Regions from separate parts of the Ectothiorhodospira variabilis genome, predicted to be linked through region 3. Evidence: predicted binding sites of a transcription regulator. Region 3 holds the regulator's gene; each other region holds the start of a gene.
The links. The regulator FliA, encoded in region 3, starts transcription of late flagellar genes. The targets are predictions, from matches to a motif close to GCTAAAGTTNNNNNNNNNNCNGCCGATA.
Positions count from the first base shown of each region.

Region 1: LPW30_RS05745 (chemotaxis protein) is a predicted target of FliA. The motif match lies at 3,729-3,756, and genes of this name have one in related genera.
Region 2: LPW30_RS08265 (methyl-accepting chemotaxis protein) is a predicted target of FliA. The motif match lies at 5,046-5,073, and genes of this name have one in related genera.
Region 4: LPW30_RS02785 (methyl-accepting chemotaxis protein) is a predicted target of FliA. The motif match lies at 4,113-4,140, and genes of this name have one in related genera.

Region 1 is NZ_JAJNAO010000003.1:196,414-202,446, reverse strand. It holds gene flgE (flagellar hook protein FlgE) at 1-17, opposite strand, end outside; gene LPW30_RS05765 (flagellar hook assembly protein FlgD) at 60-737, opposite strand; gene flgC (flagellar basal body rod protein FlgC) at 751-1,173, opposite strand; gene flgB (flagellar basal body rod protein FlgB) at 1,191-1,592, opposite strand; gene LPW30_RS05750 (CheR family methyltransferase) at 1,778-2,614, opposite strand; gene LPW30_RS05745 (chemotaxis protein) at 2,749-3,678, opposite strand; gene flgA (flagellar basal body P-ring formation chaperone FlgA) at 3,842-4,624, shown strand; gene flgM (flagellar biosynthesis anti-sigma factor FlgM) at 4,715-5,026, shown strand; gene LPW30_RS05730 (flagella synthesis protein FlgN) at 5,031-5,513, shown strand; gene LPW30_RS05725 (flagellar brake protein) at 5,634-6,033, shown strand, end outside.
Region 2 is NZ_JAJNAO010000006.1:67,952-73,984, reverse strand. It holds gene LPW30_RS08280 (alpha/beta fold hydrolase) at 1-215, opposite strand, end outside; gene LPW30_RS08275 (DUF2868 domain-containing protein) at 420-1,940, shown strand; gene LPW30_RS08270 (GTPase/DUF3482 domain-containing protein) at 1,937-3,319, shown strand; gene LPW30_RS08265 (methyl-accepting chemotaxis protein) at 3,332-4,987, opposite strand; gene pabB (aminodeoxychorismate synthase component I) at 5,102-6,033, opposite strand, start outside.
Region 3 is NZ_JAJNAO010000008.1:77,751-83,783, forward strand. It holds gene flhA (flagellar biosynthesis protein FlhA) at 1-1,142, shown strand, start outside; gene flhF (flagellar biosynthesis GTPase FlhF) at 1,210-2,748, shown strand; gene LPW30_RS09820 (MinD/ParA family protein) at 2,732-3,622, shown strand; gene LPW30_RS09825 (RNA polymerase sigma factor FliA) at 3,634-4,356, shown strand; gene LPW30_RS09830 (chemotaxis response regulator CheY) at 4,460-4,840, shown strand; gene LPW30_RS09835 (protein phosphatase CheZ) at 4,850-5,635, shown strand; gene LPW30_RS09840 (chemotaxis protein CheA) at 5,743-6,033, shown strand, end outside.
Region 4 is NZ_JAJNAO010000002.1:47,112-53,144, reverse strand. It holds gene LPW30_RS02800 (DUF1538 domain-containing protein) at 86-1,597, shown strand; gene LPW30_RS02795 (P-II family nitrogen regulator) at 1,594-1,941, shown strand; gene LPW30_RS02790 (CBS domain-containing protein) at 1,992-2,381, shown strand; gene LPW30_RS02785 (methyl-accepting chemotaxis protein) at 2,439-4,055, opposite strand; gene LPW30_RS02780 (DUF3422 family protein) at 4,301-5,608, opposite strand; gene LPW30_RS02775 (amino acid-binding protein) at 5,619-6,033, opposite strand, start outside.

The DNA.
Region 1 (6,033 bases), on a different contig from region 3:
ATGTTGAAAGACGGCATGATCTAACCCTCAAGTTGTTTGTGCTTCACTGGCCGCAGGCCCTAGCCAATGCGTCGTACCTGGGAGAAATCCATCTCCCCGAAACCTTCAATCTGCAGTTTGATGCCGCCGTTTCTCTGATCCGTGCGCACACTCTCCACACGTGCGTTCAACAGCAATTCAGGCTGCTCACTGCTGCCATCCCGCACCGCATTGGCACGAAATTCATACACACCCGGCGGTGCCCGCTCTCCCTGGTCCGTCATGCCATCCCAATGGAATGACTGCATGCCCGAGGCCTGAGCCCCCATGGGTATGCGCCTGACCAGCGCCCCGGCCGCATCATAGATTCCCACGGTCACATTCTCGGCAGAGGACTTGAGGTCCAGCGCGCCACGCACGCCCCCCTCGTGACCCATTGCTGCCATATCCACCGGCACCAGCACCTCCCGATCCACCAGACTCGCCGCCTGCAGGGTCTGGGACGACTGAACCGACTTGGCGATGCTCTCGAAAGACTTCTGCAACTCACCGATGCCGTTCACCGTGCCGAACTGGGCGATCTGCCCCAGAAAGTCACCGTTCTCCATGGGTTCGAAGGGGTCCTGATTCTGCAGCTGGGTGATCATGAGCTTGAAGAACTCCTCCTGCCCCAACTCGTCACGCTTGCCCGTGTTCGCCTTACTGGAGTTTGTCGACGCCAGCCCCAGGCCCTCCAGCATGTTCAAATCAACGCTCATGGCTCATACCTCCTCAGCCCTGCCCCAACTGCAGCGTGCGCAATAGCAACTGCTTGGTGGTGTTCATCACTTCCACATTGTTCTCGTAACTGCGCGAAGCCGAGATCATGTTGGCCATCTCATCCACCATGTTCACGTTGGGCATGAATACATACCCATCCTCGTTGGCCTGAGGATGATGGGGTTCATACTTCACCCGCGCAGGCGCATCGCTCTCGACGATGTCCATCACGCGAACGGGCATGGTGGAGTTGTTGCCTGGATTGAGTTGATCCATCACCGTCTGGAACACCGGCTGCTTGGAGCGGTAGGCCCCTTCCTCGGTGGTGCTGGCCACCTGGGCATTGGCCATGTTGCTGGCAATGGTGTTGAGCCTCACGGACTGGGCGCTTAGCGCCGAGCCGGATACATCAAAGACCTTGAACATGTTGCTCATGATTCAATTCCCCCGGCCTACTCGCCGCCCCGGAAGGCGTTGCGCAGACCCGTAAACTTGTCACCCAGAAAATCCAGGCTCGCCTGGTATTGAACAGCGTTCTCGGCAAAGGCTGCCTGCTCCAGCTGCGGATCCACCGTATTGCCATCCAGGGAGGGTTGGTTGGGCACCCGGTACATGGCCTCGCCCATGCCGCCCGCACCGCCCGTTGCATCCAGGTGAGCCGCGTGGGTGCGACGCATGGACAACTGATCCGGTTGGTGCTGTTGCTTGAGCACCTGGCGGAAGTCCAGATCGCGGGCCTTGTAGTTGGGGGTGTCGGCATTGGCGATATTGGATGCAAGCAGCTCCATGCGCCTTGAACGCACCTGTAGCGCTGCATCGTGAATACCCAGGGCGTTATCAAATGAGAGCGGCATGATCTTCGACCTCAAGAAAATCTCTTGTCAGTCGAAATGCAATCCGCGTGCCATACGCGAATTTGGATTCGCTTCAGATACTTGGAGGGAGGGAAAAACCAGAAAGAGAGGGCAATCCGGCAACAACCCGCCGTTGGGAGCCGTTGCGAAGCAAGCAGAGTCGAAAGTTTGACGCTACGGGGAGATCACTTCTTCAGGCGATACACCACACCGGGGTTGCAACGCACCATCTCGAAGGCATCGGAATAATTGGCCATGGACTCCGAGGCCCCCAGAAACAGGTAGCCACCCGGATTGAGGATCTGGGAGATGCGCTTGAGGATGGTCCGCTTGGACTCCAGAGAGAAGTAGATCAGCACGTTACGACAGAAGACGATATCAAACCGACCCATGGTGCTGTAGTTGTCCAGGAGATTGAACTCCCGGTAGCTGACGCGGGCCTTGATGTCCGGCTTCACTTCCCAGCGATCGCCTTTTTGAATGAAGAACCGATTACGACGATCAAGCGACAGCCCCCGGGCCACGGCCAGGGAGTCGTAGCTGGCCTCCTTGGCCTCGCGCAGCACAGCACCGGAGATGTCCGTACCCAGGATCTGCACGTCCCGGAGACTACCGGGCCGCGACTGCAGGTACTCGCTGGTGGCCATGCTGATGGAATAGGGCTCCTGGCCGGAGGAACAGGCGGCGCACCAGATGCGCACCGTGGAGCCCGGGGATTTCTTGGCCAGTTCCGGGTAGATCTGATTCTTCAGGATCTCGAAGGGGAAGACATCACGAAACCAGTAGGTTTCGTTGGTCGTCATGGCCTCGATCACCCGCTCGCGCAAGCCTGAGCGGCCCCCGCGCTTGAGGAGCTTGAGCAATTCACTGACCGAGGAGACCGAGAACTCCTTCATCAACCGGGACAACCGGCTGGTTACCAGATAATGCTTGTTGTCTCCCAGTACAAGTCCGCAGGACCGCTCAAGAAAGATCTTGAAGTCCTCGTAATCCTGGGGTTCGATCGGGCCTGATGACAAGATTCTGGTGCTTCCCGGTTAATGGATTTTGCCTGCCTCCGGCCATGAACCGGAACGCGCATTATACCCGCAAAACAAGCCCACAGGCGGCAACGGGTTGCCGCCTGTGGCATTCCCCTGCCCTGCCCCCCCCCCCGTTATTGACCGACCTCTTCGGGCTGCAGGTGGCTGAGCACCGCCTCGGCCAGTTCGTCCGGGCTGAACTTGGGCAGAAATCGATTGGCCCCCGCCTGACGCACCATGGCCTCGTTGAAGGTACCACTCAGGGAGGAATGTAACAGGACGTACAGTCCCGACAACTCCGGCAGCTGACGGATCTCCGAAGATAAGGTGTACCCGTCCATGACGGGCATCTCGATATCCGAGATCACCATGCCGATCTGCTCATCGATGGGGCCCTCCCGTGCCATGTCCTTGAGCTTGTTGAGGGCCTGCTGACCGTCATTGGCCACAATGGCCTCGACACCGATCTGGGTAAGGGCGCGCACGATCTGCTTGCGGGCTACCGAAGAATCGTCGGCCACCAGGGCACGGCGCACCCGCCCACCCTCGCGGATGTTACGGGACAGGGCTTCGTCCACATCCCTGGAAGGACCAGTGACCATCTCCAGGACCTTTTCCACGTCGATGATTTCCACCAGGCGGTCTTCCACCTGGGTGACAGCCGTCAAAAAGCTGTCCTTGTGCGTGCCCCGCGGCGGCGGCCGGATCTGATCCCAGTTGAGATTGATGATGCGATCCACCGAGGCCACCAGCAGGCCCTGTACCGAGCGGTTGAACTCGGTGAGGATGACAAAGGCCTTCTGCTCGTGTTCCGGCGCTGCCATGCCGATGGCGTTGGCCAGGTCCACCACCGAGACGGTCTGCCCTCGCAGGGTGGCCACGCCGCGCACCACCGAATGGGCGCTGGGCATGCGATTGAGGGGTGGGCAGGCGATCACCTCACGCACCTTGAAGACGTTGATGGCAAACATCTGTCGCGTACCCAGGGAGAACAGCAACAACTCAAGGCGGTTCTGCCCCACCATCTGGGTACGCCGATTGACACCATCCATCAAGTCGCTCATGGGCCCCTCCTGCGGAACACCCGGGGATAAACATGGCCAGTCGACCGGGTTATCGGCGGTCTGGGGCAATCCTTGATACCTGATCTGGCACCGGGATTGCATCCTCTTGACACCAATAGCCCCCGGCGCCGGAATCCCGGCAACGATTGCGCGGATCACGATTATGAACCAACTCATACATATCTGTCTCATACCCCGGGCTCATGGCCCCCGCTCCGTTCATGGACGCCGTGGGTGGAGAGGGTCAGTCCTGTCGTGCCTGGCCCTGTGCGCACTGGCACTGCCGCCCACAGCCCTGAGCTCGGAGGTTGAACCGCACGGCAACATTCTCAAGGCAGCCCGGGAGTTTCTCACCGAGCAGGCACGACAGCATCATGGCGACGCCCTTGAGGTGCGCGTAGTCCCGGGACGACTTGACCCGCGACTCCGGCTGCGGGCCTGCGGCGCCCCTCTGGAAGCCCAACTTCCGCCCGGGGGGCGCATGGTGGGCAACACCACCGTGGGCGTGCGCTGCCCCGGCCCCGCGCCCTGGAGCCTGTATGTACCGATGCAGATCAACCTGCGTGGCGAGGTCGTGGTTCTTGACCGTTCCCTGCCCCGCGGCACTGTACTATCCTCCAATGATATAAGACTGGAGCATCGGGAACTCAACAGCCTGCACAGCGGCTACCTGGTGGACCCGGAAGGCGCCCAGAACATGGTGCTACGACGCGCCCTGAGCGGTGGTACGGTGCTTACACCCCACATGGTGGAGCCGCAACGCCTTGTGCATCGGGGTGAGCGCGTCACCCTGATCTCGGAAAATTCGGTGGTCTCTGTACGCATGGCCGGTGAGGCCATGGCAGACGGCTCCTACGGAGACCGGGTGCGAGTCCGCAACCTGTCATCCAAACGCATCGTCGAGGGCCGGGTACTTTCTGCCGGGGTGGTGGGTGTTAATATGTGACACCCGACACATAATACGGGTTAAAGAATTCCCAGGATGAGCCGATAAAAGGACCATGAGAGGCGATGTCTGTATGTGCGAGGAATGGATATGTCCATCGAAATCAAGAATCTAAGCCAGCCGCAGGCGCGGGGTGCCGGTGACAGCCGCGGCACGTCCGAAAGTGCCCGTGGCGGCAAGGGGAGCGGTCAAGCTCCGAGCCCGGCCGATAACACGGCCGACAAGATCACCCTCACCGGGGCCGCAAAACGCCTCAGTGACCTGGAGCAGACTGCGGCTTCCCAGCCGCAGGTGGATGAGCAGCGCGTGGCTGAGCTGCGCCAGGCCATCCAGGATGGAAGCTACCAGGTGAATGCGCAGGCCGTGGCAGAAGGGCTCATGAAGTCGGAAACCCTGTTCTGATCCCATGAACCACACCCCCTTCCCCGAGCACCTGGACCAGATACTCAGTCAGTCCGTGCGTGAGGCCACCAGCCTGGAATCGGCCTTGCAGCGCGAGGGCGCGGCCCTGGCGTCTCGTGACCTGGACGAACTGAATGCGGCCGTGGCTGACAAACAAAGCCGCGTACAGGCACTGGAAGCGCTGACGCGTCAACAAACGGAACTGCTGCAGCGGGAAGGCTATGAAACCAATGCCCACGGCATGGACTGTGTGCTGCGCGACTGGGACGAAGAGGGCGTGCTACGCCCCGTCTGGGATCGCCTGGTGGAAGTCATGTCCCATTGCCATCGCCTGAATCAAGTGAATGGCGGTGTGGTGGAAACCAGCCGACGCCGTGTGGACCAGGCACTGCACATCCTGCGCGGTGAAGAATCCCGCACCGAACTCTACGACACCCGCGGTCGCGCCTTCTCGGCAAGCTCATCCCGCCCGATCACCAAAGCCTGACCTCGCGCATCACTCGGCGGCGATTCCCGACCGCCATGTATCCCACACTGTGCTAACCTTATATTGACGGGTTTAGTCAGACCCGCAGGCACACCTACCCGCGTGGGAGGAACAAGCGCCATGGCACAGATGCAGACACTGGCCCGTGAAGCACCGGCCGGAGAAGTGGGGCAGCCGATGATGACCGCCGACGATATCCTGGCACAATTGAGGGATCTGGAAGCGCGCCATGCGCCGCTCAGTGTGCGACTGGGCAATGAACAGGACTTCTTCAACAGCCGATTGCTGCGCATGGATCCTTCCCACGGATGGTTGTTCCTGGAGGAACTCAAGCCCTACCAGGGGCACCTGCGGGTCGCACCTGGACAGCCCATGCATGTATACGCCGTCTTCGGTGACATGGGCGCCCATTTCTGCACCGAGGTGCTGCACACCGGCGAGCATGATGGCGTGGCCTTCTACGTTCTGGGGCTTCCGGAGGAAATGGACTCGGAACAAAAACGCACCCACTTCCGAACCC
Region 2 (6,033 bases), on a different contig from region 3:
GCCTCGCTGCCCCCATCGGCCTCCAGATAATGCAGTTTCAATCCATCGGTCCCCGCAAAGGGAATGGTCACGAACCGGCTCTCTTCGGTCGCGACCGCCTGGGCCGATTCGAGCCCCTTCAGGGGTTGGCTGGAGATCAGAAATGGGCCCAGCAGCAGAACCAGAAGTCCCAGGGTGAACAGACTACCGAGGATGATCAAGAGCCATCTAAGCATGAGATTCCTTACAAGGTTTACTTTATAATCCGCCGTTTTTCATGCGCTTTAAAGGCATGGATACACGCCATGCCCGCCTCTGGCGCCATTCACTTTACCGTCTCGACCGACCACCAGCCAGTCTGCCAGGCCGCCTGAACGGCCCGAGGCCCGCGGGCTGGCCCGGTTGGCGCAGACCAGTACGCGCCTTATAGTGACCACGCCATGGACAAGCCAGCCCGAACCCAGCCAGACGTTCCCAGCAAGCCCCTTTTCCGACAGCGCCTCGTTGCCGAGGCGGTGCGCATCCACGAGGATCGCGAGGGCCGTGTCATTGATGACGCCATGGCCTGGAAGGTGGGCCGCGAGACGTCTGGTGATCTGGAGGCCCGGGTACTGGCCCGGGCCGCAGCCACCCGCCTGGGGGCACGGGTCGAGGATGCCCTGCAGGGGGTGAGCCGCCTGGGTACCTGGATGGGCATACTGGCATTGCTGCTGGCCGGCCTGTTGGGCGTGGGCGCTGCCGGTGCTTCTCTGGGCGCGCCACTGATGGACGATGCCTCACGCATCAACATCTTCTGGGCCCTGGGCAGCCTGCTGGGCGTACAAACCCTGCTGCTGCTGCTGTGGCTGCTGGTCATGCTGTTGTTGCCTCGAGCCGGCGGTGGACTCCTGGGACATGGGGTGCTGGGGGCCGGTGGTGGCCTGGCGCGTTGGCTGTCCCGCGCCCAGGCCCATGAACTGGCGGTGCGCGCCCTCCTCAATCTGCTGGGCCGGGGCGGACTGGCCCGATGGTCGGCAGGTACCGTGACCCACCTGCTATGGGCCGCCTTTGGCGCCGGGGCCCTGCTCATGTGCATCTGGAGCCTGAGCGTGCGCCAGTATGATTTCGCCTGGGGAACCACCCTGCTCAGCGAAGCCCACTTCATCACCCTGATTCATACCCTGGGCGCCCTGCCCGCCTGGGTGGGCATCCCGGTACCCGATGAGGAACTCATCCGCGCCAGCCGCCTGGGCGTCAGTGAGGGTGCCGACGGTCGCATTGCCTGGTCGGGCTTCTTGCTGGGCAGTCTGCTCTTTTACGGGCTGTTGCCCCGCGTGTCGCTCGGCCTGCTGTGTCTTGGTCTGGCGCGCCGTTCAGCAGCCCGCACCCACGTGGATCTCAGCGCCCCCGGATATGCCCGCCTGGCCCCGCGCCTGCAGCCCGACCACCATCGCCTTGGCGTGATTGATCCACCACCCGCCCCACCCCCGCCAGGGCATGCCCCCCAGGAGCGTCGAGACACACGAGACACCAGCACCCCCATGGCCCTGGTGGGCTTTGAACTGGAGCATGCCCGGGATCACTGGATCCAGAACACGCGTCACCCCCGGTGCATCCCCCTGGGCCAGGTGGACGATCGCCATACCCGCCGCGACATCCTGGCGGCGCTGGCGGCACAGGACCCCGCACCCTCGGTGGTGGTGGTGGTCTGCTCCCTGGCCCGCACCCCGGATCGCAGCACCGAAGGCTTCCTGGCAGATCTCCGTTCCCGCACCACCGCACCCGTCTGGCTGCTGCTGGACGAGGCGCGCATTGCCCGGGAGCGGGAGGTCGACCTGGCGGCCCGGTATCGCGCCTGGCAAGCGCTGTCGGAACGGGCCAGTCTGGATCGCCTCTTGCCCGATGACCCGGGCCAGGCCGATCATCGGGATGCCCGAATCCTGCTGGATGCCTTCGACCCTACCAAGGATCACGCGTCATGAGTCCGCTATTGCAGGTGGCCGTGGTCGGCCACACCAACACAGGCAAGACCTCCCTGCTGCGCACCTTGTCCCGCGACACGGATTTTGGCGAGGTGTGCGACGCCCCGGCCACCACCCGGCACGTGGAGGGCACGGAGATTCTGGTAGACGGCGGGCCGGTCATGGCCCTGTTTGACACCCCGGGCCTTGAGGATGCCTCCGGCATCCTGGACTGGCTGGAGACCGGTCAACAGGATCGCCACGCCGGGGCCGAAGCGCTGGAGCGGTTTCTGCAGGCCCCCGAAGCCAGTGGACGCTTTGAGCAGGAGAGCAAGGTACTGCGCCAGCTGCGCAGCAGCGATGTGGGCCTGTACGTCATTGATGCCCGCGAGCCGGTGCTGGGCAAATACCGGGATGAACTGGCCGTACTGGGCATGTGTGCAAGACCGCTGATCCCCGTGCTGAACTTCGTCGCCTCCCAGGACAACCGTGAGCCACAGTGGCGGGAGACCCTGGCCAACCTGGGCCTGCATGCCGTGATCACCTTCGACTCGGTGGTCTATGACCTGCAGGGGGAACTGCGCCTGCACGAAAAGCTGCGCAGTCTGCTGGACGCCTACAGAGAACCCCTGGGCCGCCTCATGGAGGCCCGCACCCGGGAGGCCCAGTGGCTGGAGAGATCCGCGGCAGAGAGTGTCGCCGACATGCTGCTGGACATCGCCGCCTGCACGCTGCTTGTGCCGCGTGAACCCGCGGCCACAGAGGCCGGCATGGAAGAATTGCAGCGTCTCGTCCGCAGACGGGAGCAGGATTGCGTGGATGCCCTGCTCAGCCTGTATCGCTTTCGCGCCAGCGATTATCTGGCCACCCAGATACCACTGGAGGATGGTCAGTGGGGCATGGATCTGTTCACCACCGACGCCTTGCGTCACTACGGGTTGCGTACCAGTGAGGGCGCAGCGGTCGGCGGCGCCATCGGGCTGGCCATCGACGTGATGGCCCTGGGCACCACCCTGGGTGCGGGTACCGCCGCGGGTGCCACCGCCGGTGCACTCATGGGCAATGGCGTCGGCCTGGGTCGGCGCCTGGGTCAGCGCATGCGAGGACAACGGGAACTGAGGGTCAATGACACCACACTGCGTCTGCTGGCCCTGCGCCAGCGGCAGCTGGCCCGGGCCCTGTCGCGTCGCGGCCATGGCGCCGAAAAGGCCCTGGAACTCAATACTCCTACGGATAACACCTGGCGCCGGGGCAAGTTGCCTGCCCCGGTCCGCAAGGCGCGGCTCCACCCCCGCTGGTCGCGTTTGAATGAGCGAGCTGATGGCGTGGAGTCGAAGCCACGCGCTCAGGCGTTGGAGGCGTTAACCGAGCAGTTGCTGGACGAAGGAAGCCGTGTGTAGCCCCCCTCGACCCTACACCTGATAACCCGACACCCGATTCTGCAAATCCGCTGCCAGTCGCGCCAGTTGTTCGCTGGCGGCAGCGATTTCCTGGGCGCCATTGGAAGTCTGATCCACCGAGTGGGAGATGGTGCTGATGTTGCGGTTGATCTCCTCGGCCACGGCGGACTGCTCCTCGGCGGCGCTGGCGATCTGCGCATTCATGTCGTTGATGCTGACGATGGAGTTGTTGATGGAGTCCAGTGACTGACCGGCCTTGGCGGCCTTGGATACACTATCCTGGGCCTTGGTACGACCCTGTTCCATCACGCGCACCGCCCCGCTGGCACCACTTTGCAACCGCTCGATCATGTCCTGGATCTCGGTGGTGGAACTCTGGGTACGACTGGCGAGTGTGCGCACTTCATCGGCCACCACGGCAAAACCCCGCCCCTGCTCACCGGCGCGAGCCGCCTCGATGGCGGCATTCAGGGCCAGCAGGTTGGTCTGCTCGGCAATGCCCCGGATCACATCCAGCACCTTGCCGATCTCGTCACTGTCGGCGGACAGGCGGGTAATCACCTCAGAGGCGTTCTCCACTTCATGGGCCAGTTCCTCGATGGAGGCAATGGTTTCCTTCACCACCTGACTCCCCGTGGAGGTCTCCTGCTGGGTGTCCTGGGCTGACTGGGCCGCATGAGAGGCATTGCGGGCCACCTCCTGCACCGTCGCCGTCATCTCGTTCATGGCCGTGGCCACCTGATCCGTCTCCGAGTGCTGCCGCTTCACCTGCTCGCGAGTCTCCTCCGACGTGGTGGAGAGCTGTTCTGCCGCCGAGGAAAGCTGGGCCGTGGCCGAACCCACCTGGCGCACCAGTTCATGCACCCGGTCGGCAAACCGGTTGAACCCATCTGCCAGGTCGGCCACCTCGTTTCTGCCCTTCACGACGAGTCGCCGCGTCAGATCCCCACCGCCATCGCCGATGTCACGCAGGGTATGTGCCGCCTCGCGGATGGGTCCGACGATCATGCGGGCGAAGAACACCGCCCCCACGATGCCAACGACCACAACCACCAACAAGGCCATGAGCATCCCGCCAACCAGCTCGGTGACACCGCGGGCGACGATGGAATCGGCCTGTTCCTTGGGGATACCCAGCCCCATGATGCCGATGACCTGATTGCGTTCGTTGAACAGGGGTTCGTAAGACGTCAGATGGGGTACCCCCACGATCTCGGAAACCCCGGTGTAGCGCTCACCCTGAATCACCGACGCGTAGGCGGCCGTGTCACGGCCCAAGGGTGTGCCCACGGCGCGCCTGCCATCCGGCCGGGTCACGCTGGTGATCACCCGGGGAAACTGGTTGCCGTCGCGAGCAAAGATGGTGAACACGATCCCCAGATCGCGACTGATGGCATCGGCCATCTCGTGACGCCCTTCCAGCGGTTCACCATCCGCATCCACCAGTCGTCCGTTGGAAACCCCAACGCTGCCGTAATACTGCGTCAGATACACCCGGGCGGCCCGCAGGTCCCCCTCCGCCTTCACCAGCAGACTGTGATCCACCAACTGACGGGAGGTATTGGCCATGCTGTGATAGGACACCAGCAGGAATACCAGCCCCACCACCGTCAGCCCAACTACCGCGAACAGAATCAGCCTTGCCTGGATCGTTATATTATTCAGCATGTTGACGTCTCTTGTTGAAGCCCTGGGTCATCCGGTATCGGCCAGCGGTCATTCTTCTTATCGGCCGCCAGCGGGCATTCCTTAATCCCCCGCCCTTAATCCCCCGCGCCGTGATCACCCTGCCGGCCCGCGCAACAGGCTCATCATGGCGCTGGCCTTGTGCAGGGTCTCCTGGTACTCATCCTCGCCATCTGAGCCTGAGGTGATGCCCCCGCCGGCCCAGAATCGGACCTGCCCATGACTGTTCACCAGGGTGCGGATGGCAATGCTGGTATCCATGTCGCCATCAAAGCCCACATAGCCGATGGCCCCGCAGTACACCCCGCGCCGATGCGGTTCCAGGGTCTCGATGATCTCCATGGCCCGCAGCTTGGGCGCGCCGGTGATGGACCCCCCGGGAAAACATCCCCGCAAGAGGTCCAGCGCATCACGACCCGCTGCCAGGCGCCCGCTCACTGCGCTCACCAGGTGGTGCACCGTGGCATAGCTCTCCACGCTGAAAAGCTCCGGCACATTCACGCTGCCAATGGCGCAGGTCTTGCCCAGGTCGTTGCGCAGCAGATCCACGATCATCACGTTCTCGGCCCGATCCTTGGTGCTGGAGACCAGTTGCGCCCGTTGCGCCTGATCGGCGCTCCGGTTGGCACCCCGGGGACGGGTCCCCTTGATGGGGCGGGTGCTCACCTCGCCGGCACGCACCTCCAGAAAACGCTCCGGTGAGTTGCTCAGGATGCTGGCCTCGGGCAACTTGAGAAAGGCCCCGAAGGGCGCCGGGCTGATGCCCCTGAGGCGCTGGTAGCTGCCCCAGGCATCCCCCTGAGCCAGGGCGCTGAAGCGTTGCGCCAGGTTCACCTGATAACAGTCTCCGTCACGGATGAAGGCCTGCACCCTGGCGAAGCGGGCCTGATAGTCTTCCCGTGACATATTGGACTGTATACCGCCACGCAGCCTGAATCCCGATCGCATCCGCCCCCGGCCGGCCTTGGATAGCATGCGCAGCAACTCCGGCCAGATCCGGGCCGTATGGGGATCCAGTCCGCGCCCCA
Region 3 (6,033 bases):
GCGGTTATCTGATGATGCAGCGGAGCAAGGCGCTGGAGGCGGCCGAGGCGCAGGAGATGGAGGCCGAGGCGCCGCCGCCGAGCCCGGAGATGAAGGAGCTTACCTGGGACGATGTGCCGCCCGTGGATCTGGTGGGCCTGGAGGTGGGCTATCGCCTGATCCCCTTGGTGGACCGCTCCCAGGGGGGGCAGCTCATGGGACGCATCAAGGGCGTGCGCCGCAAGCTGTCCCAGGAGCTGGGGTTCCTGATCCAGCCGGTGCACATCCGTGACAACCTGGACCTGGGCCCGAATCACTATCGCATCACCCTCATGGGGGTGACGGTGGGGGAGGGCGAGGTCTTCACCGATCGGGAGATGGCCATCAATCCCGGGCAGGTGTTCGGCGAGGTGAAGGGCACGCCCACCAAGGACCCCACCTTCGGGCTGGACGCCCTGTGGATCGATCCGGCGCAGCGGGAGGAGGCCCAGGGCCTGGGTTACACCGTGGTGGACGCCGGCACGGTGGTGGCTACCCATCTGTCGCAGATCCTCCGGGATCATGCCCATGAGTTGCTGGGTCATGAAGAGGTGCAGCACCTGCTGGATACCCTGGGCAAGCATTCGCCCAAGCTGGTGGAGAACCTGGTGCCCAAGACCCTGAGCCTGGGCGTGGTGCTCAAGGTGATGCAGAACCTGCTGGCGGAACAGATCCCCATTCGGGATATGCGCACCATCGCCGAAACCTTGGCGGAGCATGGTCCGCGCAGTCAGGATCCCGACGTTCTCACCGCGGCAGTGCGGGTGTCCCTGTCCCGTTCCATCGTGCAGAACATCATTGGAACGGCATCGGAGCTGCCTTTGCTGGCCATTGATCCCTCCCTGGAACAGATTTTGCAGAAGTCTTCACAAGGGGCCTCGGGAGCGGGGTTGGGCATCGAGCCGGGGCTGGCCGAACGCCTGCAACGCTCCATCGCCGAGGCCTCCCAACGCCAGGAAATGTCCGGAGAACCCTCCGTCCTGGTGGTCTCGCCCGATATCCGGCCCTGGATGGCCCGCTGGTTACGCAGTGCTGTACGGGGGCTGAACGTGCTGGCCTACACCGAAATACCGGATAACAAGCAGATCCGGGTGGTGGCCACTGTGGGACGGGAAGAGACCTGACAGGTGAAATACAGGCCGGCCCGGGCAATGTGCCGGGGTCGGAGCGAAACGGATAACGGGTATCGACATGAAGATTAAACGCTATTTTGCACCCGACATGCGCCAGGCGATTCGTCAGGTGCGTGACAGCCAGGGTCCGGATGCGGTGATCCTCTCAAGTCGCAGCGTGGACGGAGGGATCGAGCTGATCGCCGCCATCGATTACGACGAGGACCTGGTAACGGAAATGGCGGATCAGGAGGAACATGGAGATGCGCCGCGTGCCGCCCGCGCATCCGACTCCCCGTCGCAGGACGACGGGCTGGAGGATGATCTGCTCTCGCTGGGTGTGGATGCGAAGTCAAAGGGCCAGGGGCAGATGCCATCACGTCGTGGGGCAGGGGATTCCTGGGCGCGCCTGCCTCAAGACGCCACCCCATCCAGGGTGAACAAAAGGGAGTCGTCCGGGAATGCGAGTGCATCGTCGGAAGACGACCCCCTGAGCGCGATGATGACACCCCTGGTTGAGCCCCCGGACAGGCAGAAACAAACCCCCTCACGCAAAAAGCCTGAGTCAGGGCAGGCCAGGGCCAGGGCAGCCACGCAGAGTGACCCTGAGGATGCCGCCTTCAAGGCCATGCGCAAGGAAATTCAGGGATTGCGTGGATTGCTGCAGGAACAACTCTCGGTATTGATGGACCAGGAGTTTGCCCGTTCTGAACCCTGGCGTGCGGCCATCGTCCAGCGCCTGGCGTCCATGGGGGTGGATCACGAAGTGGCCCGCACGGTGGCCAGTGCGGTGGAGTTGGACAACTCCCCGGTCGCTGGCCGGTTCGAGCCGGTGGAAGGGTGGTCCGAGGCCCTGCGCCAGCTGGCGGGCCTGCTGCCCATCGCCGACGATGACCTCCTGGATCACAATGGTATCATTGCCTTTGTAGGCCCCAGTGGCGTGGGTAAAACCACAACGCTGGCCAAACTGGCGGCGCTGGCCAGCCTGCGGCACGGGCAGGAATCCATCGCCATCATCACCACCGATGTCTATCGCCTGGGCGCTCATCGTCAGTTGCAGACCATCGGTCAGTTACTTGGGGTCACCGTTCATCTGGCGCAGACAGAGCAGCAACTCAAGGATATGCTTAGGCGGGTGAAGTCCAAAAGGCTTGTGCTGATCGATACGACCGGAACCAATCAGCGTGACAAGGGCATGCTCGATGAGCTGGCTCAGGTCACCTCGGCGTCGGCCGCCCGCGTCATGCTGGTGATGGCCGCCAATGTGCAAAAGGCCGTCGTGGATGAGACCCTGAGTGGATTCAGTCATTTGCAACCTCAGGGCTGCATCCTGACCAAGGTGGATGAAGCTGCCAGCCTGGGTGAGGTGCTATCCGCTCTGATCTCGTCCAGGCTGCCGCTCAGTTTCTTCAGCGCGGGCCAGAGGATCCCCGAGGACCTGCTGGCCGCCAGTGCCCCGCGGTTGGTTCAGATGGCGGCAGCGGCGCTTGAAGCCCCGGGGAGGTTTTCCGAGCAACGGTCTCGTTCCAGGTTCCGGGCGCAGACAGCACCCGTGACCTCGCGTCCTGACAGTGTCAACGATCTCAGCACCAGGTTTACCCATGCCTTCACCCAGTGAGAATCAAAGCAGCGCATCGGGGCGCCGGGACAAGCCCCGGCCGGTTCGGGTGATTGCCGTTTCCAGCGGCAAGGGGGGGGTGGGCAAGACCAACGTGTCAGTCAACCTGTGTGCCGCGATGGCGCGGGCAGGCAAGCATGTCATGCTCATGGACGCCGACCTGGGTCTGGCGAATGTGGATCTGCTTCTGGGGCTGCAACCCAAGAGGAATCTGTCCCATGTACTGGAAGGGCAGTGCAGCCTGGATGAGGTGGTGGTGGAGGGTCCCAACGGGATGCTGATTGTCCCGGCGGCGTCCGGTATCGCCGATATGGCGGACTTGGGGCGCGCCCAGCATGTGGGCATCATTCATGCCTTCAGCGAACTCACTCACCCCCTGGACGTGTTGGTGGTGGACACCGCGGCAGGTCTGCATGACAGCGTGACCAGTTTCTGCCGAGCAGCCCATGAGGTGTTGGTGGTGGTCTGTGACGAACCCGCCTCCATCACGGATGCCTATGCGCTGATCAAGGTCCTGTGTCGGGATCACGGCGTCATGCGGTTCCGCATCCTGGCCAACATGGTGCGCAACGAGCAGGAAGACGAGGGTCGGAGTCTGTTCCGCAAGCTGGTCGCCGTGTGTGACCGTTTTCTCGACGATGTCACGCTCGACTACGTGGGTTCGATTCCCTACGACGATTATCTTCGCAAGGCCGTGCAACGTCGTCAGTCCGTGGTGGAGGCCTACCCCTCTTCTCCGGCGGCCCGGTCATTCGCGGCCTTGCCCTCGCGCATCGAACAATGGCCCATGCCCCGAGGGGCCCGGGGCGGCATCGAATTTTTTGTGGAACGTCTGATCAATAGCGATCAGAGTGATCTGGAGCCAGCACCATAAGCGGTCTCGCCATGTATGCCAGCCAACAGTTGGATTCCAATAGCCTGGTGGATGAGCATGTCGCCCTCGTCAAGCGTATTGCTTACCACCTGCTGGCGCGCCTGCCGGCCAATGTGCAGGTCGATGATCTGATTCAGTCGGGCATCATCGGCCTGCTGGAGGCTGCCCGTCATTACGACGCGTCCCAGGGTGCCAGTTTCGAAACCTACGCGGGTATCCGTATCCGTGGCGCCATGCTGGATGAGGTGCGTCGCAGTGACTGGACGCCCCGTTCCGTGCATCGTCACTCACGGCAGATCAGTGAGGTGATCCGCCAGATCGAAAACCGGGAAGGGCGGGAGGCCTCCGCGGCCGAGATCGCCGAGGCGCTCGGCGTGGATATGACGACCTATCAGGACATGCTCCGTGATGCGGTCTCTAGCCGGGTGCTGGGTTTCGATGACCTGGGGGATGATGATGCCTCGGCAGAGAATCTGCTGACCTCTGATGGGCCGGATCCGCTGATGGATCTGACACGAACCGATTTCAAGAAGGCGCTGGTGGAAAACATCGGCGAATTGCCGGAACGGGAAAGACTCGTGCTGTCCCTGTATTATGACGAGGAATTGAACCTGCGGGAGATTGGTCAGGTGCTGGGGGTGAGTGAATCCCGAGTCTGTCAACTCCATGGTCAGGCGCTGATGCGGCTCAAGGCGCGCATGGGCGACTGGGTGGGGGATGGCGTTCGGGTCTGAAATATCCCCGAGGTCACTGGATTCTGGGACACGTATCAATTCCGCGCGACGAGCGTGCGGTTCACGATTTGCGCATCACTGGAGGTTTTTTGTGAACAAGAATATGAAGATCCTCATTGTGGATGACTTTTCCACAATGCGTCGCATCATCAAGAACTTGCTGCGGGATCTTGGGTACAACAACACCTCCGAGGCGGATGATGGACACACGGCGTTACCCATGCTGCAAAATGGTAACTACGATTTTCTGGTCACCGACTGGAACATGCCCATCATGCCGGGCATCGACCTGCTTCGGGCAGTGAGGGCAGACCCCCGCATCAAGGATCTGCCAGTGCTCATGGTGACCGCAGAAGCCAAGCGCGAGCAGATCGTTGAGGCGGCTCAGGCGGGCGTGAACGGCTACATCGTCAAGCCGTTCACGGCAGAAACCCTGCGGGAAAAGATCGACAGGATCTTCGAACGCCTCGAGCAAAACGGTTGATCATTGCCCATGGATAAGAGCCAAGACAGCGACAAAGAGGCCCTTTTCAAGAAGGAGCAACTGGAGCGAGCCCGGGAACTGGTTCAGATGATGGAGGCCGGCCAGGAAGACAAGGCGGGCCACCTGATCGAGGAGCTGGGCCGCATGCACGAGAGCATGCTGTTCCAGGAACTGGGCAAACTGACCCGCGACCTGCACGAGGCGCTCAACAGCTTCCGCCTGGATACTCGTCTGTCGGAACTCACTCATCAGGATATTCCTGATGCCAAGGAGCGCCTCAATTACGTGGTGGCCATGACGGAACAGGCTGCTCACCGCACGCTCAACGCGGTGGAGGACAATCTGCCCGTGGCGGAGTCGCTGGCCACTCGCGCCGGGGAACTGGGTGCGGAGTGGACACGCTTTCGCCAACGCGAGATGTCTCTCGAGGAGTTCAGACAGGTGAGCCAGAAATTGAGCGATTTTCTCGCGGACACGGAGCGGGATGCAGACAAGCTGCGCAAGGGTCTGTCCGAAGTGTTGATGGCACAGGACTTTCAGGATCTGACCGGTCAGGTGATTCGCCGGGTCATGACCCTGGTTCAGGATCTGGAAGACAACCTGGTGGGTTTGGTGAGGGTATCGGGACAACGACTGACCAAACCCGAAACCGACCATCGTCCGGCTGATCCCCGCAAGGATGCCGGCCCTGCCAGCGCCGGCACAGGCCCTGCAGTCTCCGGGACCTCCGACAAGGGGGAAGTGGTCAGCGGGCAGGACGATGTGGACGATCTGCTCTCCAGCCTGGGTTTCTGATCGAGTCCAAGGGCCCACCTCCGGGTGTATGCCCATTTCAGATTTCCCCGAGTTGGCCGCCAACCTGGGAGTGAGAAGGGCATCCGCACGACGCGCGAGAACAAGGCATGACTCTGGACACCGACGACGAAATCCTGAACGACTTCCTCATAGAGGCCAGTGAGATCCTGGATGCCCTCGGTGAGCAGTTGGTGCAGTTGGAGCGAACCCCCGACGACAAGGACCTGCTGAACTCCGTCTTCCGCAGTTTCCACACCATCAAGGGAGGCGCCGGGTTCCTCAATCTGGAAAACCTGGTGAAGATTTGTCACCGCGCCGAGGACGTCTTCAACCTGCTGCGCCAGGGGCAGCGTCGTGCCGATAGCAACCTGATGGACATCATCCTTCAGGTGCTGGAT
Region 4 (6,033 bases), on a different contig from region 3:
GCCATGCAATTACAGTATGCTCTCAAGGGGAAATCCTTCGCGGTACAACAACACACCATAACCCACGTTTCCAAAGCGCAGCCTCTTGAATCAGATCAAGGAATTCTACGAGCTTCTCAAGCACTCCTTCCGGAACCTGCTGCCCATCATCATTGTGGTAGCGATCTTCCAGTTTGCCGTCATGCAGCAGGTACCCGAAGGTTGGCTACCCATGGCAGTGGGCCTGCTGATCGTGGTGGTGGGTGTGGCCCTGTTCCTTCAGGGGCTGGAGATGGGGATCTTCCCCATCGGCAAGAACCTCTCCAACGAGTTTGCCAAGAAGGGCTCCCTGGCGTGGCTGATGATTTTTGGTTTTTGCCTGGGCTTTGCAGCGGTGGTGGCCGAACCGGCCTTGATCGCGGTAGCGAGTCAGGCGGAGATGATCAGTGGTGGCCATATCAGCGCCCTGGTGCTACGCCTGCTGGTGGCGGTATCCGTGGGGGCGGTGGTGGCACTGGGGATCGTGCGCATCATCCTCGGGCACAGCCTGCATTGGTACATGATCATCGGCTATCTGCTGGTGGTGATCATCACCTTCTTCGCGCCCGAAGAGATCGTCGGCCTGGCCTACGACTCCGGGGGCGTGACCACCAACATCGTCACCGTACCCCTGATCGCCGCCCTGGGCATCGGGCTTGCCGTCTCCATTCGCGGACGCAACGCACTCACCCATGGCTTCGGGCTGGTGGGCCTGGCGGTGATGGTGCCCATGATCGCCGTGCAGCTCTATGGCATCGTGGTGTACACCCTGGGGGACCCGGAGATGGTCCGAGGGGCAGCTCCCCTGGCCGAGGCGGTGGAAGACGAAGTGGTCAGCCGGGTAGGGGGCAGCGTGTTGCTGGGCATGCTCACGGACCTGCTGGTGATGTTTCGTGATGTGTTGCCCATCATTGCGGTGGTGCTGCTCTTTCAGTATCTGGTGATCCGCAAGGGCATCGCCCATGTGCACAAGGTGATGGGCGGTTTTGTTCTGGTCATCTTCGGCCTCTATGCCTTTGTGGTGGGTTTGAAGCTGGGCCTGTTCCCCATCGGTCGCAGCATGGCGGAACAGTTGATCACCCTGGATGGCTTCCTGTTCGTGTATCTGTTTGCCTTCAGTATCGGCTTTGCCACCACCATGGCTGAGCCTGCCCTGATCGCCATTGGTCAGAAGGCGCAGGAGGCGGGCAAGGGCAAGCTCAATGGCAACACCATCCGCCTGCTGGTGGCCATGGGTGTGGCCGTGGGGATCACGCTGGGCGTGCACCGGATCATCGTCGGTGACTCCATCCATTACTACATCATGGGTGGGTACGCGGTGGTGATCCTGCTCACCGTGCTGGCGCCACGCTATATTGTCGCCCTGGCCTACGACCTGGGTGGGGTGACCACCTCGGAGGTGACCGTGCCCCTGGTGACCGCCCTGGGCATAGGCCTGGCCACCCACATTGAGGACCGCAATGTGCTCATTGATGGTTTTGGTCTGATCGCCTTTGCGTCGATCTTCCCGATCATCAGCGTGATGCTCTATGCTATCGCCGTTGAACTCGCCAATCGCTGGAGGCAGCAACCGTCATGAAGTTTGCCGTACTGGTGGCCATCCTGGCCGACAACCTGGAAGAGAAGGCCATTGACGTGGCTCGCAAGGCGGGGGCAGGGGGCGTGACCATCCTCGATGCCCGGGGTATCGGCGGCAAGGAGAAGAAGACCTTCTTCGGGCTGACCTATGAAGGCAGTCAGTCGGCGCTTGTCTTCGTGCTGGAGAAAAAGCTGTCCCTGGCTGTGATGAAGGCCCTGCGCGATGAGCTGGAATTGAAATCCCACTCCCATGGCGTGGTCTTCACGGTACCCCTGGAGCATATCGCGGGTATCGACCTGAGTCAGGTAGAGCGCTTTGAGGAACGCATCAAGGATGACCTTTAGACCTGACCGTTGCCCCACGGCCGTCCTCTCACACTACCCAGAGGTTATTCATGCTGGTTAAAGATCTCATGGTCAAGAACGTGGCGACGATTTCCCCGCTCGCCACCATCCGCGAGGCCATGCAGGAAATGAAGCGCCATCGGGTCAAGTCCCTGGTGGTGGACAAGCAACACGCCCATGACGCCTATGGGATCATCACCTACACCACCATCTTGCGTACCATCGTTGCGGAGGAGGGGGACATTGACCTCATCAATGTCTACGACGTGTGCTCCAAACCCGTCATCACCGTGCCGGCGGAGATGGAGGTGAAGCATGTGGCGAGGCTGATGGTCCTGCAGCGCATTCGTCGCATTGTCGTGCTGAACGATAATGAACTGGCGGGCCTTGTCACCATGAACGACATCGTTTCCGCCATCGTGGACATGTCGGAGCATTAAAAAAACCCTGGGATGGCCTGGCCATCCCAGGGTGATGGGCACGGGGCCGTGGTGTTCTCACACCTTGAAGCGGCCCACCAGATCCTGAAGTTCATTGGCCAGTCGAGACAGTTGCTCGGAGGCGTGGGTGGTTTCCCTCGCGCCCTGAGCGTTCTCCTCGGCGGCATCGGAGATGCTGGTCACGTTCCGGTTCATCTCCTCGGCCACGGCGCTCTGCTCTTCGGCTGAACTGGCCACCTGCGTATTCACGTCGTTGATGGTGCTCACCGCCTGGGTGATGGAATCCAGGGAGTGACCCGCCTCGGCGGCGCTGTCGCGGCTGGACTGGGCATACTGCCGACTCTCCTCCATCACCACCACGGCGCGCTGGCTGGTCTGCTGCAGGCGCTCGATCATCTCCTGAATCTCCTGGGTGGAGCTCTGAGTGCGGGTGGCCAGTGAACGCACCTCATCGGCCACCACAGCGAATCCGCGCCCGGCCTCGCCGGCGCGGGCGGCCTCGATGGCCGCGTTCAGGGCCAGCAGGTTGGTCTGTTCGGCAATTCCGCGGATGACGTCCAGCACCTTGCCGATCTGTTCACTGTCCTTGTCCAGGTCACGGATGACATCGGCGGCTCGCTGCACCTCTTCAGCCAGTTTTTCGATGCGATCCATGGTGCCGGCCACCACGTCCTTGCCCCCCATGGCTGCGCCATGGGCGTCACGGGTGGCATCGGCCCCCTGCTGGGCACTGCGGGCCACCTCCTGGGCCGTTGCATTCATCTCGTTCATTGCGGTGGCCAACTGGTCCACCTCCGAGCGCTGCCGGCTCACACCGGCATCGGTGCGCTCGGTGATGGCGGCCAGGTCCGAAGCGGCCCGGGCCAGATGAGCGGTGGAGTCCAGCACCCGGCTGATCAGGTCGCGGAAGTTGTCCATCATGGCGTTGAAGGCCTGGGAGGCTTCACCAATCTCATCGTTGCCCTTGACCTGCAGGCGATGGGAGAGATCACCATCTCCTTCAGCGATACCCTTGAGCCCCCGGGTCATGTCGTTGAGGGGGCGCGTGACGAAACGGCGCACGAACAGGAACAGGAATACCAGCACCGGGATGCTCACCAGGATGGCCAGCAGGGTGATGCTCCAGCCAAAACGTTGTACGGCCGTGTTCACATCATCCAGGCGGATCTGCATGCTCGTGGCACCAAGCACGTCTCCCTCGGCGGCCAGCGCATGGCAGGAGGTGCAGTTCTTGCCCAGGTATTCACGTTCGTTGTAAACCGGCAGGACGGCCCTCAGGGTACTGCGGTCTTCCGCAAGCCGGATATGGGGCTCGCCGGTCTCGAGTACGCGCCGCTCCACCGCGTCCTGCGGACGTTCGTGTTCCGTGCCCTCCCCATACTGCCTGGAGACCGGTTCGCCGCGCAGGACGCGAAGGTCGGTGACGCTCTGGAGTTCGACGATCTGCTCGAGGAATTCCTCCCGCCGATGGGTGGTGCCGGTGATCATCATGGTGGTCAGGCCTGCCATGGTCATCTCGTGAATGGTGGACGAGAAGCCTTCTGCCTGCTCGATGGCGGTACTGCGTTGCTCGTGGATGGCCCACAGGATCATGCCGGCCCAGGCGGGCAGGAGTATCAGTCCCATGGCACCTACCAGGCGGACCCATATCGGTAGGTCAGAAATGCGTCGCATTGCGATTCCCCGTTGGCTGCCAGACCCTTGGCAGGATTTTTCGTGTCCGGCTCAGTATATCGGCAGTGACAGCCGCAACTTGATCGTCATCCATCCCTGATGGATGCGCCGGCTGTTTGGGCCGATAAGGGGTTCCCTTCGCGCATGGTGGGCCGTGCTTCGCGAGTATGATGCCACGTGCGCCAGGTGGACGCCGTTGATGGGGGTCAACCTTCCACCGGGACGTTTATCCCGGCAACCGCGTTTCAGTGTTCGCTCTTTTCGTCTCCGAGGATGCGTCGCTTCACCCGCTGCAGGAACATCCAGGCGCTGAAGACCACCAGCGGGGTGGCCAGACCCATCCCCAGGGCCGGGCTGATGGGCACGCCCTGACTCTCCAGACCCTTGAGGGCATAACCCACCAGGCCCACGCCATAGTAGCTGATGGCAATCACGGACAGCCCCTCCACGGTGTCCTGCAGCCGCAGTTGCAGGCTGGCACGACGGTCCATGGATTCCAGGAGGTTGCGGTTCTGGGCCTGCAGGCTCACCTCCACACGGGCCCGCAGCAGGGCGGTCAAGCGCGCTGCCCGCTCGGCCAGCCCCCGTTGCCGGTCACCCACAGACTCGCAGGTGGCTACGGCCGGTGCCAGTCGGGCCTCGAGAAATTCCGTGAAGGTCTGCAGCCCCTCGATGCGCTGCTGACGCAATTGTTGAAGACGCTGCTGCACCACCCGGTAATAGGCCCGGGAGGCCTCGAAACGGTAGGTGGTCTGGGCGGCCACGGCCTCGATCTGGGAGGCCAGGTGGGTGAGGTCCGCCAACAGTTCCCCCTGGGTTTCGCCGGAGTTGTGGCTGTTCTGTTCGGTCATGCGGGCCGCCAGTTCGGCCAGGCGGCGGTCGGCGGTGCCCAGGGAACGGCTGGCCTTGCGGGCCATGGGCAGTCCCATGAGTGACATGGCCCGATAGGCGTTCACTTCCAGGATGCGCTTGATCAGCCGCCCGGCCTGGGCATCGGTGAGGTTATCGTTGCGCAGCAGGATCCGGGCAAAGCCATCCGAATGGATACGCAGGTCCGACCAGGCCCGGCCCTTGCCACCCACCACCTCGGAACCGATGAGGATATTGCCACCAAACAACCCGGAGATTTCATCCAGGCTGCGCTCGGGCATGTCGGCGGAATCCATGGCCAGTGTGACGGCGGCAATCAACTCACCGGGGGAGTTCTCCAGCCAGTTGCTCGGCAGGCGCTCGATGACCGGATGGTCGAATGGGTGTGTGAATGGGCCGCAGTGAGTGAAGGTATAGGTGACAAACTCCGTGTGCCGTTCCCAATGCAGCCGGATATCCCCGAGATTCGCCACATGGTACTGCCCCACCTGCTCCGGAATGGGTGCACCGAAGTGCTCCAGCAGACGGTGCAGGTGGCGGGTGTTGATGCCGCTGCCCCGTTCGCCGCACAAAAACGCCAGGTGCGACACCCGTGCCGGCGCCTGGGTGGGCTCGAAGGTACGGGCGTGCAACTCACCGTTGAGGGCACGGCGCAGCGCATGTTCCTTGAAGGGCAGTTTCATGGGGCTGGGTTCATTCCACGGCGGCGAAGAGTTCTTCCGCCTCGATGAGATGAATGCCGGCACCCTTCAATTGCGCGATGGCTCGATCCGGCTGTTCGAACCGGAAGATCAAGGCAGCGCGGTCATTACGGCGCAGCGGGAAGGCGTACATGTATTCGATCTTGAGGTCCGCCCGTCCGGCCACCTGCAGCACTTCGGCGAGACCGCCGGGACGATCTTCCACGTCCACGGCCACCACCTCGGTGAGCTTGACCACCCAGCCGGCCTCCTTGAGGACCTGTTCGGCCTTCTGCCAGTCGCGCACGATGATGCGCAGGATCCCGAACTCGGCGGTGTCGGCCAGCGAGAGATTGAGCAGGTTGATGCCCTGTCGGGACAGCAGTTCCAGGGGTTCGGCCAGGTGTCCCGGGCGATTTTCCAGAAAG